One region of the Paenibacillus mesotrionivorans genome, then DNA from elsewhere that is predicted to be linked to it. Evidence: riboswitches for the same ligand, from Rfam matches in the RefSeq annotation. Region 1 holds a riboswitch; each other region holds the start of a gene.

Region 1 (5,509 bases):
CGGACAAGGCATACACAAAGAGGAGCGCGTTCAAGGCTCCGGACGTGGTAATCAGTGTGATGTAGATAAAGGTCTCGGAATTCAAGCCTTGGTCCCTCCTGACGAATGAGAAAAAAACGATATCCGATTTTTTTGTACTTTTATTGTATAATATAGGGATAAGAATGGAAAAGAGGCGGTTACATGTCGCATCGGCTAGTTGTTCTGCAGGGACCCAGCGCAGCGGGCAAAAGCACACTTCAGGCCAAGCTCGGCCTGCCCCGGATCGTCACCTGGACCTCCCGCCCTCCCCGGGAGGGGGAAACCCATGGAAGAGAGTATTACTTCGGCAGCGCCGAGCAGCTGAAGGCCATGTACGCCTCCGGTGAGCTTCTGGAGACAACCGAATACCAGGGGAATATGTACGGCACCTCCATGGCATCCGTTGCGGCAGCCATTCAGGATGTGACCCCCCACTCTGTGGTGCTGGATGCCTTCGGAGCCCGCAAGGTAAAGGAGCGTTACGGGGACAAGGTGCTGCTTGTTGGCATCTACGCGGAAAAAGACCAATGCGCCCGGCGCCTGGCGGAACGGGGACTGTCCGCTCTGGAGCAGGAGCGGCGGTTAGCCAGTTATGGAGAAGAGGTCTCGCTCCTGTTCGGGTGTGACCTGATAATCCCCAACCCCGATCAGCGTCTGGACCAGGCCTTATATTTTATCGAGGCTATTGGAGGCGCTTTGACGGAACCATGGGATTAAAAAAACGGCTGCCCTGGAAATGGACAGCCGTTCATTTGCATCGGGTGACAGTTATTGATAGTAGGAGGTTGTAAGCGGAATGATAAACCCTCCGTCTGTGGGCTGTTTGACCTGAATGGAAATATTCTTCACGCCTGTGATCGTGACTTCAATGGTCTGGAGGCCTGATGAAGGAGTAATGCCCTTGACTTCCTTGAGCAGGGCATTCTTGTCAATATCGGTGATCTCCAGCGATTCCACATCCTGGACTGTTGCGGCAAATTGCAGAACCAGCTTCGTATATTTGCCCGCCGGGCTTAAGGCCGTATATTTAATATTGGAGTCCGGTGCGCTGTACAGCACCTCAGAATAGTCTTTGCCACCGAATTGCGTATGTGCGGGATCCTTGGAATAGAGTGTGTTGTTAAAATCCTCCCGGTTAACCGGAACACCTTCCGCAAGCTCGCCCAGAAGGACCTCTTTGGCTTGCTCATCGTACTTCACAGGTATTTCCAGCAGATTGGCGATTCCCCGGACAGGCAGATACGTGGTGCCCTCGTAGGTAATGGGAAGAACCTGGTTGCCGTCCGCATCCTTCAAAACGGCAATTTCTCCATTGAATCTAACCTTCAGCTCTCCATTCAGGTAAGCCCGGATTTCCTGAAGCTGCGTACTGGCTAAAGCGCCTGCTGCCATACCAACCAAAAGAAGCAGGGTTCCTCCGAATGTGACCAAAAGCTTTTTCTTCATAAAAAGACTCCTTTCCGCCTGGAAAATAAATTTTGGTGATTATAATTATTTCAATATTATAATAAGTTGGCACAATTTCACAAGGGAAATTGAGGATATGGCGCAGGAGCAAACGAAAGGGGTATGAGGATGGCAGTAAAAGAGGTTTTGCCGTTTGGCGATCCCATTCTGCGGAAAACCGCCAAACCTGTGGAGGAGCTGACGCCCCGGGTGCTGCGGATGCTGGACGACTTGGCGGAAACACTGTATGCGGCTGACGGCCGGGCGGGTTTGGCCGCTCCCCAGGTAGGTCTTTTGCGCAGACTCATTGTGATGGACTGTGGGGATGGTCTGGTGGAGCTGATCAATCCGGTTATCCTGGAGCAAAGCGGGGAACAGATGGGAACCGAAGGCTGCCTGTCCTACCCCGGCTACTACGGCAACGTGAAACGGGCCAACCGGGTAAAGGTGAGCACCCTCAACCGGCAAGGGGAAACGGTCATTATTGAGGCGGAGGGGTATTTGGCCCGCTGTATCCAGCATGAGGTGGATCATCTGGACGGGGTGCTGTTTATCGACCACATGCAGGAGCAATGGCTCTTCCATGAATCCGGCAGCGGCCGGGTGCCGCTATTGCAGGTACTGAAGCTCAGCAGACCTCTCTGACCGGGGGAGTCCTGGTGAAGGGGTAGCTATGGACATCTCCCGGCAGGATGGGTATGCTTAGAAGAGATATGCGGTGCGCCGCAAGAATAGACAGGAGGCAGGTACAAGTGAGCAATATCGGAGTATGGGAAAATGCGGAGCCGGGCGTAAAGCGTTGTATTCTGAACGCAGTGGGCAGCCTGATGATGATGGAGGTGCGTTTTGCCAAGGGGGCGGAAGGCTACGAGCACAGCCATCCCCATGAGCAGATGAGCTATTGCTTGCGCGGACGGTTTACCTTCCGTATCGACGGCAAGGAAACGGAAGTATCCGCCGGTCAAACCATCGCCATTCCCAGCAATGCCAAACACGGGGTGACAGCGCTGGAGGAGGACTCCGCACTGCTGGATACCTTCACACCCATCCGTCAGGATCTGGTGAAGTTCTAGGATTGTATAAGACGGCTGCTTCGCATTGCCAAGCACAGGCCTTCTTGGTAAGATGATCGTAATTGCATATGAAGCATGGGAGTCCGCAGGAGCGGGCTGAGAGTACGGCTGTCCGCCGTTTACCATTGGAACCTGTTGGATCATGCCAGCGTAGGGAGCTTGCCCGTTTTGAGGCGCTTTGCTATTGGCGAGGCGTCTTTTTTGCGGTTCACGCGTCCGGCTAGCTGGACTACCGATAATGAGGAGTTGGCGGAAAATGGAATTACATGAGCTGGAGCAAAACCTGATGAAGGTACGGGAGCAGAAGCCCCTGGTCCACAACATCACCAATGTGGTGGTGACCAACTTTACGGCGAACGGGCTGCTGGCGCTGGGGGCATCCCCGGTTATGGCGTACGCCAAGGAAGAAGTGGCTGATATGGCCAAAATCGCCGGTGCCCTGGTGCTAAACATGGGCACCCTGGATGAAACCGTGGTCCACGCCATGCATGTGGCCGGCCGTTCGGCCAACGCTCATGGCGTGCCGGTGGTTTTTGACCCCGTCGGCGCAGGCGCCACCCCGTACCGGACGGATACGGCACGGAAGATGATGGACGAGGTCAAGGTGTCCATCCTGCGCGGCAATGCCGCAGAGATCGCCAACGTGATCGGCGAATCCGGCACGATCAAGGGTGTGGACGGAGGCGATACCGCAGCGGATGCGGTGGAGCTGGCCCGCCAGGCAGCCCGGAAGCTGGGCTGCGTGGTGGTAGTGACCGGCGCCGACGATATCGTAAGCGACGGCAGCGTCACCTGGAAGGTCAGCAACGGCACCGCCCTGCTGACCAAGGTTACGGGCACCGGCTGCCTGCTCACGTCTGTGATTGGAGCCTTCGCCGCGGTAGAGAAGGACCTGGTCAAGGCGGCGGTATCCGCCCTGGCCTACTATGGCGTAGCTGCCGAGGAAGCCCTGAAGGTATCCGGCGGCGACCGTCCCGGAACCTTCCAGACGGAGCTGTTGAACCAGCTCCATCAGGTGGAAGGCGCCTTCGTCAAAAAAGCGGCCATCCTGGCTCAGGTAGAGTAGGCCTGCAAGCAGCCCGTCACAAAAAAAGGTTGTCCCAAACGTCATGAGCATGACGGGGACAGCCTTTTTTTCGTGTTGGAAGCACCTGCGTAAGACCATGGCTTCAGGACTTCTCTCCGCCGCGCTCCACCTTACCCGGCAAATCCTCCTTCAGACGGTCCATCAATGCGGCGGTTTCTCCTGAGTCGCCCTGGCAGTTGATCCATTGGGCCAACCCTGTCAAGGCTGCCACCTCCATGTCATCCTCTGCATCCCCGCGGCCCGCTACAGTGGCATCCGCCTCCGGAAAACCCGTGCCTGCGTGCTTTTGCTCCTCTTGAAAATCTGGGGACAAGCTCTCCGCCTCCTTTCACACACATCTTTACCCATACTATGGCTTGGCGGCCAAGGTTCTATGCGCATGCCAAAACGCCGCCCGGCATAACCCAGGCGGCGTTCACTATGCAGCAAATCAGCCGATGGCGTACAGACCGGGGCCAGTCAGGGCCAGAGCCACTGCTACTGCAATCAGCAGGAGGTTATATTCATAACCGCCTTTATCGGTCCAATAACCGTTGGGGCCGTGAACCTTCACAATGGCCACCAGCATCGTGCCTGCGATGAGCACTGCGGCTACCGGCAGCCACAGACCTGCGGCAAACAGAAGGCCGCCTGCCAGCTCAGACAATCCGGCCATCACAGCCATGGCCACACCGGGTTTCATACCGATGGATTCCATCCAGCCTCCGGTGCCTTTGGGGCCGTATCCGCCGAACCAGCCGAACAGCTTTTGCGCCCCGTGCCCCATCAAGGTCAATCCGACCACCAACCGTATAATCAACAAACCTGCATCCAACATTAGAATTCCTCCCTGATTATCTTGTGTTTTTGAATTAACTTACTTTATGTAAGTATAATAGCATGAGCGACTTACTTTTGTAAAGTTAATTATTATATATTTTAGTGGGCGATTTTTTCTGCCTGTACATCCAAAGAAAGAATCCCTGCTTCCGAAACATTCCAGTGGATGAAAGCGTCTTTATTGGTAGAACAGAGGGCTTAGCAGCGGCCAGGGGTGTCCTGTCCGTGAAATAGCCCGAGAGAGGGAGGTTTACCCTCATGGTCCAATCTGGCAAATATGCTGCGTTATTTATCATATGGATTTTGGCAGGGGCGCTTTTATTCGGATGTGAACGGGAGCAACGGATAGCGCCGGAGGAGACCCCAGCCTCATCCTTGGCCCCGTCTCCCGTTCCTACAGCCGCCCCTCCTGCACCGGCGGCCTCCGCCCCAGCAGCGGAACCGGCCTCCCAGGTCCGGGTTCCGGTAGCCTCCGTTGCCGCCGGGCGGATATTCGATGCCGCAGGCTACGGCAGCAAGCCGGGACTATCCTTTGCCGTTGACCGGGACGGCACTGCCTGGCATTGGGGCTGGGGCTTCGGCTCTCCCGAGGCGGATACCGGGCCTAAACGGGTAACCGCTGACAGGCCGGTGACGCAGGTGACCCAAAATTATCTGTTGGGCAAAGACGGCCATGTTATGAAGCGGGGAACCAAGCAGCAGGAGGCGCTTCAGCAGGTGGAGGGTTTGTCCGAGATTATATCCATCCAGCAGCTGGATGAGATGTTCGGCACCCTGTTTGCCCTGCGCAAGGACGGAACGTTATGGTACTTGCCGAGAGAAACGGGAAAGCCGCTGCGCTTCGGCAATTTTTCAGGGGTATCGGCTATATACGGAACATCCTTTTCGCTTTTTGTGCAGGAGCAGGAAGGCAGGCTGTGGTATGCGGCAGGGTTAAGCGGGGATATTCTGAAGCCGGAGAATCATAAAGTGCTGCTGCTGCAGGGAGTTGCATCGGTAACGGTCGGTTATGAGGATGAGGCGCTGATCCGGCTGGATAATAACGAGGTTTTGCGCTATCTTC
Region 2 (5,509 bases), on a different contig from region 1:
CAAAAAACGCACCGGCATTGATCCCCATGGTGCCGGCGGAGGCCAGCGCATTGCGAGTCACCGTCTGCAGCAGCACCCCGGTCACCGCCAGGGCGCTGCCTGCCAGCGCGCCAATCACCGCCCGCGGCAGGCGTACGCCGCGGACTAACTCCTCCGCCGCTCCTCCTCCGGCGGTGTGGAGTAAAGCCCTTATGGCCTGGCTGAAGCCGATGCCGGCCTGGCCCTGGCCCAGTCCGGCCAGCATGCAGGCCATAAGCAGCAAAAAACCGGCGGCCATCACCGCCGCCGGTCTGCGGAAAGATGACCGCCGCTCCATCATTTGGCCAACAGTTCCGCAGTTTGTTCAACAAATGCCTTGGCGGAGAGGGGACCGCCGAACAGCCAGGTAGCAGGGTCGAGACCATAGGTCCGGTTCTCCTTGACGAAGGATAACCCCTTCCACGCCGCATTGTCCTTCAGCTGCTTCTCGAACACGTTGTCCTCCTTCTGCACCACGTACAGGAAGTCCGCCTTCTCCAGCGGCAGCAGCGCTTCAACAGAGGTTTGCGTATACCCGTACATTTCGAACTTCGGCGCGTGGTAAGCATTTTTCAGCCCGATACGCTCCAGGATTTTTACCGCTGTGGAATTATCCGTAAAAATCCGCAGCACCGCCGCATTTTGATTGGAATACGCTTGGGCCAGGGCAAACTCGCGCCCTTCCTTGCCGGCAGCCTTCAGCTTCGTTTTGGCTGCGTCATACGCCTGGTTAAGGCCCTGCAGCACCTTTTCCGCCTCGGCGGATTTGCCGGTGAGATCGGCGATGGTTTTGAAGGTATTCTCCATCTCCGTGTATTGGTCCATGGTTCCTTCCGCCGGGTAGGAATTAAACGCCAGCGTAGGCGCGATCTGCTTCAGCTTGTCGTAGCTTCCTGTAACCCGGAACTGGGCGGCAATGATCAGATCCGGCTTTAATGCGGCGATGGCCTCCAGGTTCGGCTCCTGGCGGGTGCCCACATCCACAACGTCATTGCCCAATGCCGCATTGGTGGTAATCCACTTCTTGTAGCCCGCCGTATCCGCTGCTCCCACAGGCTGAATGCCCAGCGCGATCAAATCCTCTGCATAGGTCCATTCCAGCACCACAATGCGCTTGGGTGTACCGGTAATTTCGGTGCTGCCCATGGCGTGTGTAACGGTTTTGGTGGCAGGCACTGAAGCGGAGGCAGCCGGAGACGGAGATTGCCCGGAGGCGGAGCCCGTTTGCTCCGGTGAAGCGTTATTGGATGTGCCGCAGGCTGCCAGAAGCGCAAACGACAGCAACGCCGACAGCAGTATCCCTTGTTTTTTCAGTGAAATAGACATGAATGATTCCTCCCCATTTATGTAACCCGTACGCCGGGTGATCTTGCTATTTATGCATGATTGGCAGCGGCACCGCGTCTCTTCTCCCGCTCCTCCTCGGTTATCTTCGGACAGGCAAAGCAATAACCGTGTCCCGTATCCGTCTTGTAGGCAAGACAGCACGAGGCCTTCAGCCTCACCTGGCCGTCCCCCTTGAGATTGCGGGTCAGCCGGAATTTGATTTGGAACGGGTTACCCGGACGCCCGAACACCTCCGGCGGCAGCCGGTTAACCAGAATATCCGCCACAGTCTCCAGTCTGGCCTTCAGCACCGGATCTGTCTCCTCGGAGCGCCACTTGTCCAGAATATAATGGAGCCCGGAGCCCATCAATGCCCAGATGGCACCAGGCGACACCCCTCCCGCTGCCGCAACGGCATCCACCACCGGACGGAGGCTTTGGCCATAAAAAGCGGCAAGCCCTTGCAGCATCTGCTCCTCATCCCCTTCGGCCGGGAGTGTCACAGGATCGGGACAAACCAGCCGGAAGGACATGGATGCCCCATAGGAGGCCTCTTCCATCTGGAGAAACACACCCTCCGGCGTCAGCCGGAGGTCCAGCCGGTCATGCCACATGGCATATGCCACAGCTGCACCCAAGCGCCCGAGCCACGAGGCAAAATAGGTAGCGCACACATCCGGGCTTTTCGCTTTGATCCGGGGGCCATATACCTCCACAAACTCCTCCGCCCCTACCGTGGATGCCAGACATGCCAGCTCCAGCATCAAAAGCGGCTTGTCCGCACGTCTGTCCGTCACGCCAAACATCGTCTCGTACGTAGACAGCTCGATGGATTGCATGAATCGCCTACCTCCGCTCCACATTCTATGGTTGATAATTATTATCATTTAAACAAATCAAATGATAATGCCTATCACTCTCTCGTGTCAATAAAAAGATGCCCTCCGGCCCGAAAAAATCCAGCTGCGCACTTCGAGGCGGCCGATTGCCGATGTTTGATTGCCGGATAGACTCAATTTGCCTCTGATTGACGATCGAAAGAAGCGGCCTCCTCTCCAGAACCAGCCCCTTCAACCGCAAAATGTTTTGGCCGTCTAAATCAGCCCCTCCAGTCCCTAATGGTCACCCACCTCAAACCAGATCTCAGCAACCGCTAACGGCTTGCCCCCCCTCCAACCGCTAACGGAACTCAAAAGCTCTTAGCGGCTGAAAAGGGACCAATTTGATTTTTAACGGAACTCAACGTCCCTTAGCGCACATTTTGCCCTTCATTTGCACCCCCGGAGCCAGCTAAGAGTCTCTCAGTTCCGTTAGCGCGCCAAAGCGGCGGATTCCGGCCTCTAAGCGTCGCACAGTTCCGTTAGCGATGGCGGCTGCTGGGCCGGAGGGATTTCCGCCGATTGCCGCCAAGTGCCGGCCCAAAAACATTAGCTTGGCCTCCTAACCAGACATCCGGATTGGCCCCCCCACTTTCGAATACACAAAAAAGCCCCTGCCAACCACGCCTGTGGTGACAAGAACTTTTTGGGTGTGTGTTCTTTTGTAAAGTGTGTGTTCTATTCTGAAGTGTTTGTTCTATTTAATAAATTTTTTGGCCTTCTCGACCGCTTCATCCTCGGTCGCACCGGTGACATACCGCCCGTTGACGAATATAAAGGCGCTGCGGGAGCAGGGGCCGCAATAGGATTTGCAGCCCACCTTAATATCCGCATCCGGCGACAGCTTCTCGAGCTTGGGAAGAAGTGTTTTGACCCGGGTATGCTTGCATTTGTCGCAGATTTGGATGTTGTTCTTGGACATTAGTGATCCCCGGTGTTTCCTTTGGAGGGATTGGTGATGGCGAAGCCTTCCTGAGGCACGTAGAAATAATCGACGCGGATCCCGTCCAGAAGGGGCTCATCTTTGTCCAGAAGCACAGTGATTCCCTTGTCGGTCTCAATCACCGCATCATTTTCCTTGGGTGTATCCAGGTCCATGCCGTAATGGGCATGATCCCCGTGCTTATGGGTAACGAACACCCTCAGCTTCAGCTCTTTATTTTCTTCCTTCTCCAATTCTTCAAGAATCTTTTTGGCCGCGTTGCGGGAAATTTTACAATTCATCTTCCACATCTCCTTCTTTGCAATCCGCTTGTACATCCCCCATTGTATATGATAATGCTTTTTTGAAGCAACTGGAGTTGTCCGGTTCCCCTTCCCACCTGCCCTGCCTTGTGTTATGATGGGTGCAGCAAAAGTTCATAAGTTATTCACACTAGGGGGGCCGCAAGGCTGAGACGGATGTTGATCCGGACCCTTTGAACCTGATCTGGGCAATTCCAGCGTAGGGAAGTGGGAACGAGATTGGGCTACACCCGACGACGCGACTGCGGCAGCAACACCATCCTCTCAGGATGCTGCGCACCGTCCTCCGCCAACGGCGAGCCGATTCCACCGATTCCAAACTGTCCCTTTTCCAGGGGACAGTTTTTTTATTTTCCCTACTCCAAAAAGAAAGGCGGTGATTCCGGTGACTTCCCCGAAGCTGCATATGATCACGGGAGGCAGAAACTTCGGCGCTTCCCTCCATGCGGCCGCCCAGGCTGCCCCGTGGGTAGATTACATCCATCTGCGGAATAAAGCTGCCTCCGCCCGCGAAATGGAATCCTGGGCCCTGCATCTCCTGCAGGGTGGCGTGTCCCCGGGCAAGCTTGTGATTAACGACCGGGTGGATGTGGCGCTGGCAGTGGGAGCCTGCGGAGTCCAGCTGGCCTGGCACAGCCTGCGCCCCTCCACGGTCAAAACCCGGTGGCCCCATCTGCTGGTGGGGGTTTCTGTACATACCCCCCAGGAGGCGGCCGAGGCATTCGCAGAGGGCGCCGACTATGTGCTGTTTGGCCATGTATATGATTCCGCCAGCAAACCGGGTGTCCCTCCCCGAGGTCTCCGCCTGTTGGAGGAAACCGTCCGTCTAAGCGGGAATCATCCTGTCATAGCCTTGGGCGGCATCCAGCCCGCCCATATTCCCGGGCTGCTGCGTACCGGGGCAGCCGGTTATGCAGTGCTCTCCGGCATCGGAGCAGCCGCCGATCCTGCACAGGCCGCCCGGGACTACCGCGACGCAGCTTTAAAAGGAGGTGATCTCCCATGATGCTGATGATTAACGGCCAACCCTTCCACACTCCCGAGGATTGCTCCAGTATGGCCGACTTGCTGGCCTTGCCGCAATGGCGGCGGGCGATGGTGATTGTGGAGCTGAATGGAGCTGTGCTGAACAGCCGGCAGTATGACGGCACTGCTTTGACCGAAGGCGACTGCATCGAGATGGTTCAAGTTGTAGGCGGCGGGTAACACCCTTTTTTCGCCCTGTCCTTTTCCACCCATTATAAGGAGGTTTTTATCCATGGAGGATTTGTTTCATATCGGAGGCCAGGCCCTGTCCAGCCGTTTGTTCATCGGCACCGGCAAATACAGCCGGAACGCACTCATTCCCGAGGTAGTCGCCAATTCCGGCGCACAGGTCATTACCGTTGCCCTGAGGCGGGTCGACCCCTCATCCCAGGAGGAGAATATTCTCACTCATATTCCCAAGGAAATGGTGCTCTTACCCAATACCTCCGGAGCCCGTACAGCGGAGGAGGCGGTTCGCATCGCCCGTCTGGCCAAGGCGGCGGGAATGGGCAACTGGGTCAAAATTGAAGTGATCAAGGACCAGAAGCATCTTTTGCCCGACAATGCGGAAACGGTGAGAGCGACGGAAATTCTGGCGGAGGAGGGGTTTGTGGTGCTGCCGTACATGAGCCCCGATCTGTCCGCCGCCGTCAGGATGCGTGATGCCGGAGCGGCTGCCGTCATGCCCCTGGGCTCCCCCATCGGGACCAACAGAGGGCTTAGAACCAAGGAGCTCATCGGCATCCTGATTGAGGAAATGGACATTCCCGTTATTGTGGATGCCGGCATCGGCAGACCCTCCGAAGCGGCAGAAGCCATGGAGATGGGGGCCTCCGCCGTCCTGCTGAATACGGCCATTGCCACCGCCCGCGATCCCATGGGAATGGCGGCGGCCTTCCGCGACGCCGTCCGGGCCGGACGCCAGGCTTACCTGTCCGGACTGGGTCCTGTAACGGAAGCAGCCTCTGCCTCCTCCCCCCTCACCGGATTCCTGGGGGCCTGACAGCATTCCCCAC
Region 3 (5,509 bases), on a different contig from region 1:
TGGAATGGGGACCGGGACAATCGGCGGATTATTGGGCATATTTCCTGCAGGCAAACCTGATGATCGGGCTATTCAATCTGCTTCCGGTTCTTCCATTGGATGGCGGGAAGCTGTTGCTCGGCATGCTCAGCTATCTGCTGCCCTACCACAAGGTGTTGTCGGCGGTCCTGCATACCAGCCTGCTGCTGTCTCTGACTATGGTGATTGCAGCGCTGGCGCGTTATGCCGCAGGGGGCATCCATCTGAATCTGCTGGCTATCGGGCTGTTTTTGTTTTTCAGCAACTGGTACAGCATCAAGCATTTGCCTTATCAATTCTTCCGGTTTCTGGTTAGCCGGGAGGCAAGCTGCCTCAGGATGCAGCGGGCCGGTCACCCTCCCCAGATGCTGGTGGTGCCCTTCGACCAGGAGCCCGCCCATGTGCTGCGCCGCTTCAAGCGGGAGCGGCATCATCTCTTGTATATTGTGGACCGGACGGGAGACGTGCTGCAGGTATGCCCGGAGGACAGGCTGCTGCGGGCGTATCTGTCCCGGATGTCCGGCCCGCCGGGAGGCCGTGGGGGAATAGGACCCGGGCGAAGCCGCGGCAAGGGGGAAAAAATCGGTTAGTGTGGTCACATTCCTCTTATGCTACAATATCTACATGGAGAAACAGGCAATGAGGTGAATAGCGTATTGAAAAGGATTGTGGTTCGTTATGAGTCCGGCGCCAGCTCCGTTGCGTTGATGGAGGACGGAAGGCTGGCCGAGTTTTTCGTGGAGCAGCCGGCGGAAGGGGAACGGGCCGGCAATATCTACAAGGGCAAGGTTGTGAACGTGCTGCCGGGGATGCAGGCGGCGTTTGTGGATATCGGATTGCGCAAGAATGCGTTTCTCTATATTGATGATTTGCTGCCGGTTCACCTGGAGAAGAAACCCAAGGTCAAACCCTCCATCACCGAGCTGGTGCGGGAAGGCCAGGAAATCCTGGTCCAGGTGCGCAAGGAGCCGCTGGGCACCAAGGGCGCCCGGGTGACCACCCACTTTACGTTGCCGGGGCGTTGGCTGGTGCTTTTGCCACATGCGGATTATGTGGCGGTCTCCCGCAAGATTGAGTCCGAGCCGGAGCGGGCCCGGCTGAAGCAGATCGGCATGCAGATCAAACCACCGGAGGACGGGATTATTATCCGCACCGTGGCCGAGAATGAATGCCAGGAGTCCCTGCAAAAGGATATGGCCATCTTAAGCGACATCTGGGCCAGCCTGGTACGACGGGCAGACGTTGCTGAAGCGCCGGCGCTTTTGTACCGGGACCTGGGGATGATTCCCCGGCTTGTCCGGGATCTGTTCTCCGACTCTGTGGAGGAGCTCATTATTGATGACGGGCGTTCCGCCGACGAGATCGGCGCCCAAATCTGTGCCATGGCCCCGGAGCTCCAGGACCGGGTCAAGGTGTATGAGGGACCGGAGCCGGTGCTTTCGCATTACGGGATTGAGGAGCAGCTGGAGCGGGCCTACAAGCGTAAGATCTGGCTGGAGAACGGCGCTTATCTGGTGATTGACCCTACTGAAGCCCTGACGGTGATTGATGTGAACACCGGCAAGTACACGGGAACCGTGGATTTGGAGCAGACGGTTTTCGAAACCAATATGGAGGCCGCGGAGGAAATTGCCCGGCTTCTGCGCCTGCGGGATATGGGCGGTATGGTGATTGTCGACTTCATTGATATGGCCGAGGAGAAGCACCGCCGCCTGGTGACGGACAAGCTGGAGACCTGCATGAAGAAGGACCGCACCAAGGTGCAGGTGGTGGGCTGGACCAAGCTGGGGCTGGTGGAAATCACCCGGAAGAAGGTCCGTCCGGCGTTGGACGAGCTTCTGACGGAAACCTGCTCCTGCTGCGGAGGAACGGGTCGGGCGCCGATTAAGCACAGGCCCGGTCACGCGTAAGCCGCACGTTTCAATTGCCAACCGGTCGCCTATCCGGTATAGTGGATGTAACTGAATATATGTTTACGGGGGCTGGATATAGTCCGGCTGAGATTGGAACCGATTGTTCCTGACCGTTAATCTGAACCAGGTAATGCTGGCGTAGAGAATACAACGAAACCACACCCTTCGTCTATTCTCGGAGGGTTTTTTCTTGCGCCAAGAATCCATTTTTTTGGAAAAAATAGGTCGAAGGGGGCGTACATATGGGAGAACCGGAAGCACGGCAAAAGGCGGAAATCCTGGACGGGGCAAAGCTGCAGCATGCCGTTCAGCGGATCAGGGGAAGCAGAGACGAACTGCTCGCTATACTGGAGCGGCTGGTGGGATATGCCACGGTCAGCCCTCCTGCCCGGAATACGGCCGTTGCCCAGGATTTTCTGGCTAATGAGCTGGAGGCGGCGGGTTTTGGCATCAGCCGCTGGGAGCTTTATCCAGGGGATCCGGTGGTGGTCGGGATCAAGCCGGGAGCCCGGCCGGACAGCTGCCGCAGCCTGATCCTGAACGGGCATATGGATGTGGCCGAGGTGGGAAAGCCCGGGGAATGGTTGGGTGATCCCTTCAAGCTCCATGTGGACGGTGATTGGGCCGTTGGCCGGGGCACGGCGGATATGAAGGGCGCTTTAGCCGCCGCCTTGCTGGCCATCCGCATCTTGAAGGATGAAGGCATCCTATTGGGAGGTAACCTCCAGTTCCAAAGCGCCGTAGGCGAAGAGGCGGGCGAAGCCGGCACACGCTCCATCACGGAGCGCGGACTGGCCGACGGGTATGATTATGCGGTGGTGATGGACACCAGCAATCTGGCCATCCAGGGCCAGGGAGGCGTTATCACCGGCTGGCTGACGGTTCAGAGCCCCCAGGTGCATCATGACGGGATGCGGGCTAGCATGCTTCATGCCGGAGGCGGTGTGTTCGGCGCCAGCGCCATCGAGAAGATGGCGAAGCTCATCGGCTGCCTCCAGGAGCTGGAGCGCCACTGGGCGGTAGTGAAGCAGTATCCCGGCTTCCCGCTGGGAGTCACCACCATCAATCCCGCCGTAATCGAGGGCGGGCGGCATGCCGCTTTTGTGGCGGATAGCTGCCGGCTGTGGATCACGGTGCATGTTTATCCGGATGAGGATTACCAGGCAGTGACCCGGGAAATCGAGGAACATATCCGCTATGCGGCCATGGCCGATCCGTGGCTGAGGGAGCATCCCCCTACATTCCAGTGGGGCGGGCGTTCCATGATTGAGGACCGGGGGGAAATCTTCCCCTCGCTGGAGCTGGACCGGCAGCACCCGGGCTTGGACTGTCTGGCTGGATGTCATGAGGAGGCGGCTGGGCGGAAGCCGGAGATCAGCATGAGCCCATCCGTTACTGACGCAGGCTGGCTGGCGGAAGCGGGTGTGCCCGCGGCGATCTACGGGCCGGGGCTTCTGTCGGAAGCGCATGGAGTGAACGAGGGTGTGTCCGTGGCTGAGCTGTTAACCTTTGCCGAAAGCCTGCTCCGTTTTATTGCCGTCTGGTGCAACAGCCCCAAAACCGAAGGGAGAGAAGATCAATGACACGGTTTACCGATACGCTGCATGACGCAGCCTATACCATCTGGCAGGCCAGCCATCAGCATCCTTTTTTGACGGAGCTGCGGGACGGGACGCTGGCTACCGAACGGTTTGCCTTTTATATGAAGCAGGATTACGCCTATCTGAAGGAATATGCCAAGATGTTCGCCTACGGCAGCATCAAAGCCAAGGATCTTGCCACCATGGGATTGTTTGCCAAGCTTCTGGACAGCACGCTGAATGTGGAGATGGAGCTGCACCGCCAGTATGCGGAACGGCTGGGCATTCCCCGGCAGGAGCTGGAGGATACCAAGCCCGCACCTGTCACCACAGCCTATACGTCCTACCTGCTGAACGCAGCAGCGGCGGGCAATCTGGCGGAGCTGACCGCCGCGCTCCTGCCCTGTACATGGAGCTATTGCGAGATTGGCACTGCCATCGCTGCCCATCCGGGGTCATTGGAGCATCCCTTCTACGGAGAATGGGTGGAGATGTATGCCTCCGAGGAGTTCGCCAAGCTGAATGAATGGTGTATGGAGTTGATGAACCAGCTGGCCGAGGGGCTTCCAGAAGGGGAGCTGGCGCTGCTGACGGAGCGGTTCGTAACCGCCTCGCGCTTTGAGTATCTGTTCTGGCAGATGGCCTACCGGATGGAGGAGTGGCCGGTATGACCGATTGTGATCAGGAAGGCAAGGCAAGGTCTTCGAAGGCTGCGTATACGGAGGGTCCCGGAGCGGCGGCTCTCGATGTGCGGGGGCTGACCTACCGGTTTGACCCGGACAGCCTGTTGTTCGAAAACCTTTCCTTCACCATCCAAAAAGGGGAGTTCGTCTCCCTGCTGGCTCCCAGCGGGGTGGGCAAAACCACTCTGTTCCGTCTCATCGCCGGGCTGTTGGAGCCGGATGCCGGAGAAATTCGGTTATCCGGCGGGGAGCCGGGTTTACCCGGTGCCGGGGCTGGGGTTGCATCCCAACCGGCACCCGGAACAGGCTCAGGTCTCACCGCTCCGCCGCGCGGCAAGCCGAAGCGGCTGGGCCTGGCGGGCTACATGCCCCAGCGGGACGGGCTGATGCCCTGGCGCACCGTGCTGGACAATGCCGCCCTGGGCCTGGAGGTAGGGGGAATGCCGAAGGGTGAAGCCCGGCGGCGGGTAAGGGAGCTTTTGCCCTCCTTCGGCCTGGAGCAAAGCGCCGACCGCCTGCCCGCCGAGCTGTCCGGCGGTATGCGGCAGCGGGTCTCCTTCCTGCGGACGCTGCTTGCCGGCCAGGAGCTGCTGCTTTTGGATGAGCCCTTCAGCGCTCTGGACGCCATGACCCGACTGGATATGCAGGAATGGCTGCTCCAGGTATGGGAGGAGCACCGGAAAACCATTCTCTTCATCACTCACGATGTGGATGAAGCGCTGTTTCTCTCCGACCGTGTGCTGGTGGCCTGCACCTCGCCGATTGGCCGCCTGGAGGAATTCAGGGTGCCCTTGGACCGGCCCCGGAAGAGCGAGGCGATGCTGGACGCCAGCCTGCTGCCGGCCAAACGGGAGATTCTGCGGCTCTTAAGAGCGGGCAAATCAGGCGGGCAGAACCCCGGAGAGCCGGAGGAAGGGGGCGGACGCGTATGAAGCCTTGGCTCCGTCAATACGGCCCGGCTATTCTTTTTGTGCTTATCCTGGCGGGGGTATGGGAGGCGGCAACCGTTTGGTTGGACATCCCCCGCTACATTATTCCGCGGCTGTCCCGGGTGCTGGTATCCGTCTGGGATACCCGGGATTTACTGTGGCGCCATTCTTTGTACACCCTGCAGGAGGCGCTTCTGGGACTATTCCTGTCGGTGCTGTTCGGGGTGCTGCTGGCCTCTCTCATGGAAGGCTCCCGGCTGGCCAAACGGACTCTGTATCCTCTGGTTATTGCCTCCCAAACGATTCCCATCGTGGCGCTTTCGCCGGTTATGGTCATGTGGTTCGGCTACGAAATCTGGAGCAAGGTGGCGGTGGTGATTCTGTTT

What was found. A riboswitch is a leader RNA that binds a small molecule or an ion and turns the genes downstream of it on or off. The one in region 1 is predicted to bind thiamine pyrophosphate.
Region 2: it holds a riboswitch for thiamine pyrophosphate, as region 1 does, so the genes downstream of both, ACI1P1_RS19365 (thiamine phosphate synthase) here and thiM (hydroxyethylthiazole kinase) in region 1, are expected to answer to the same signal.
Region 3: it holds a riboswitch for thiamine pyrophosphate, as region 1 does, so the genes downstream of both, ACI1P1_RS21415 (acetylornithine deacetylase) here and thiM (hydroxyethylthiazole kinase) in region 1, are expected to answer to the same signal.

What each region holds. Positions count from the first base shown of each region.
Region 1 is NZ_JBJURJ010000011.1:139,698-145,206, reverse strand. Features, by position in the region: gene ACI1P1_RS17460 (histidine kinase N-terminal 7TM domain-containing diguanylate cyclase) at 1-85, opposite strand, end outside; gene ACI1P1_RS17455 (guanylate kinase) at 184-738, shown strand; gene ACI1P1_RS17450 (hypothetical protein) at 790-1,467, opposite strand; gene def (peptide deformylase) at 1,597-2,112, shown strand; gene ACI1P1_RS17440 (cupin domain-containing protein) at 2,220-2,540, shown strand; TPP riboswitch at 2,606-2,714, shown strand; gene thiM (hydroxyethylthiazole kinase) at 2,797-3,606, shown strand; gene ACI1P1_RS17430 (hypothetical protein) at 3,710-3,940, opposite strand; gene ACI1P1_RS17425 (DoxX family protein) at 4,058-4,444, opposite strand; gene ACI1P1_RS17420 (RCC1 domain-containing protein) at 4,705-5,509, shown strand, end outside.
Region 2 is NZ_JBJURJ010000013.1:98,455-103,963, forward strand. Features, by position in the region: gene ACI1P1_RS19340 (iron ABC transporter permease) at 1-319, opposite strand, end outside; gene ACI1P1_RS19345 (ABC transporter substrate-binding protein) at 316-1,344, opposite strand; gene ACI1P1_RS19350 (hypothetical protein) at 1,395-2,183, opposite strand; gene ACI1P1_RS19355 (YuzB family protein) at 2,920-3,144, opposite strand; gene ACI1P1_RS19360 (iron-sulfur cluster assembly accessory protein) at 3,144-3,446, opposite strand; TPP riboswitch at 3,590-3,690, shown strand; gene ACI1P1_RS19365 (thiamine phosphate synthase) at 3,853-4,473, shown strand; gene thiS (sulfur carrier protein ThiS) at 4,470-4,673, shown strand; gene ACI1P1_RS19375 (thiazole synthase) at 4,726-5,496, shown strand.
Region 3 is NZ_JBJURJ010000015.1:79,300-84,808, forward strand. Features, by position in the region: gene ACI1P1_RS21405 (M50 family metallopeptidase) at 1-608, shown strand, start outside; gene ACI1P1_RS21410 (Rne/Rng family ribonuclease) at 675-1,928, shown strand; TPP riboswitch at 1,984-2,093, shown strand; gene ACI1P1_RS21415 (acetylornithine deacetylase) at 2,174-3,514, shown strand; gene tenA (thiaminase II) at 3,511-4,182, shown strand; gene ACI1P1_RS21425 (ABC transporter ATP-binding protein) at 4,179-5,126, shown strand; gene ACI1P1_RS21430 (ABC transporter permease) at 5,123-5,509, shown strand, end outside.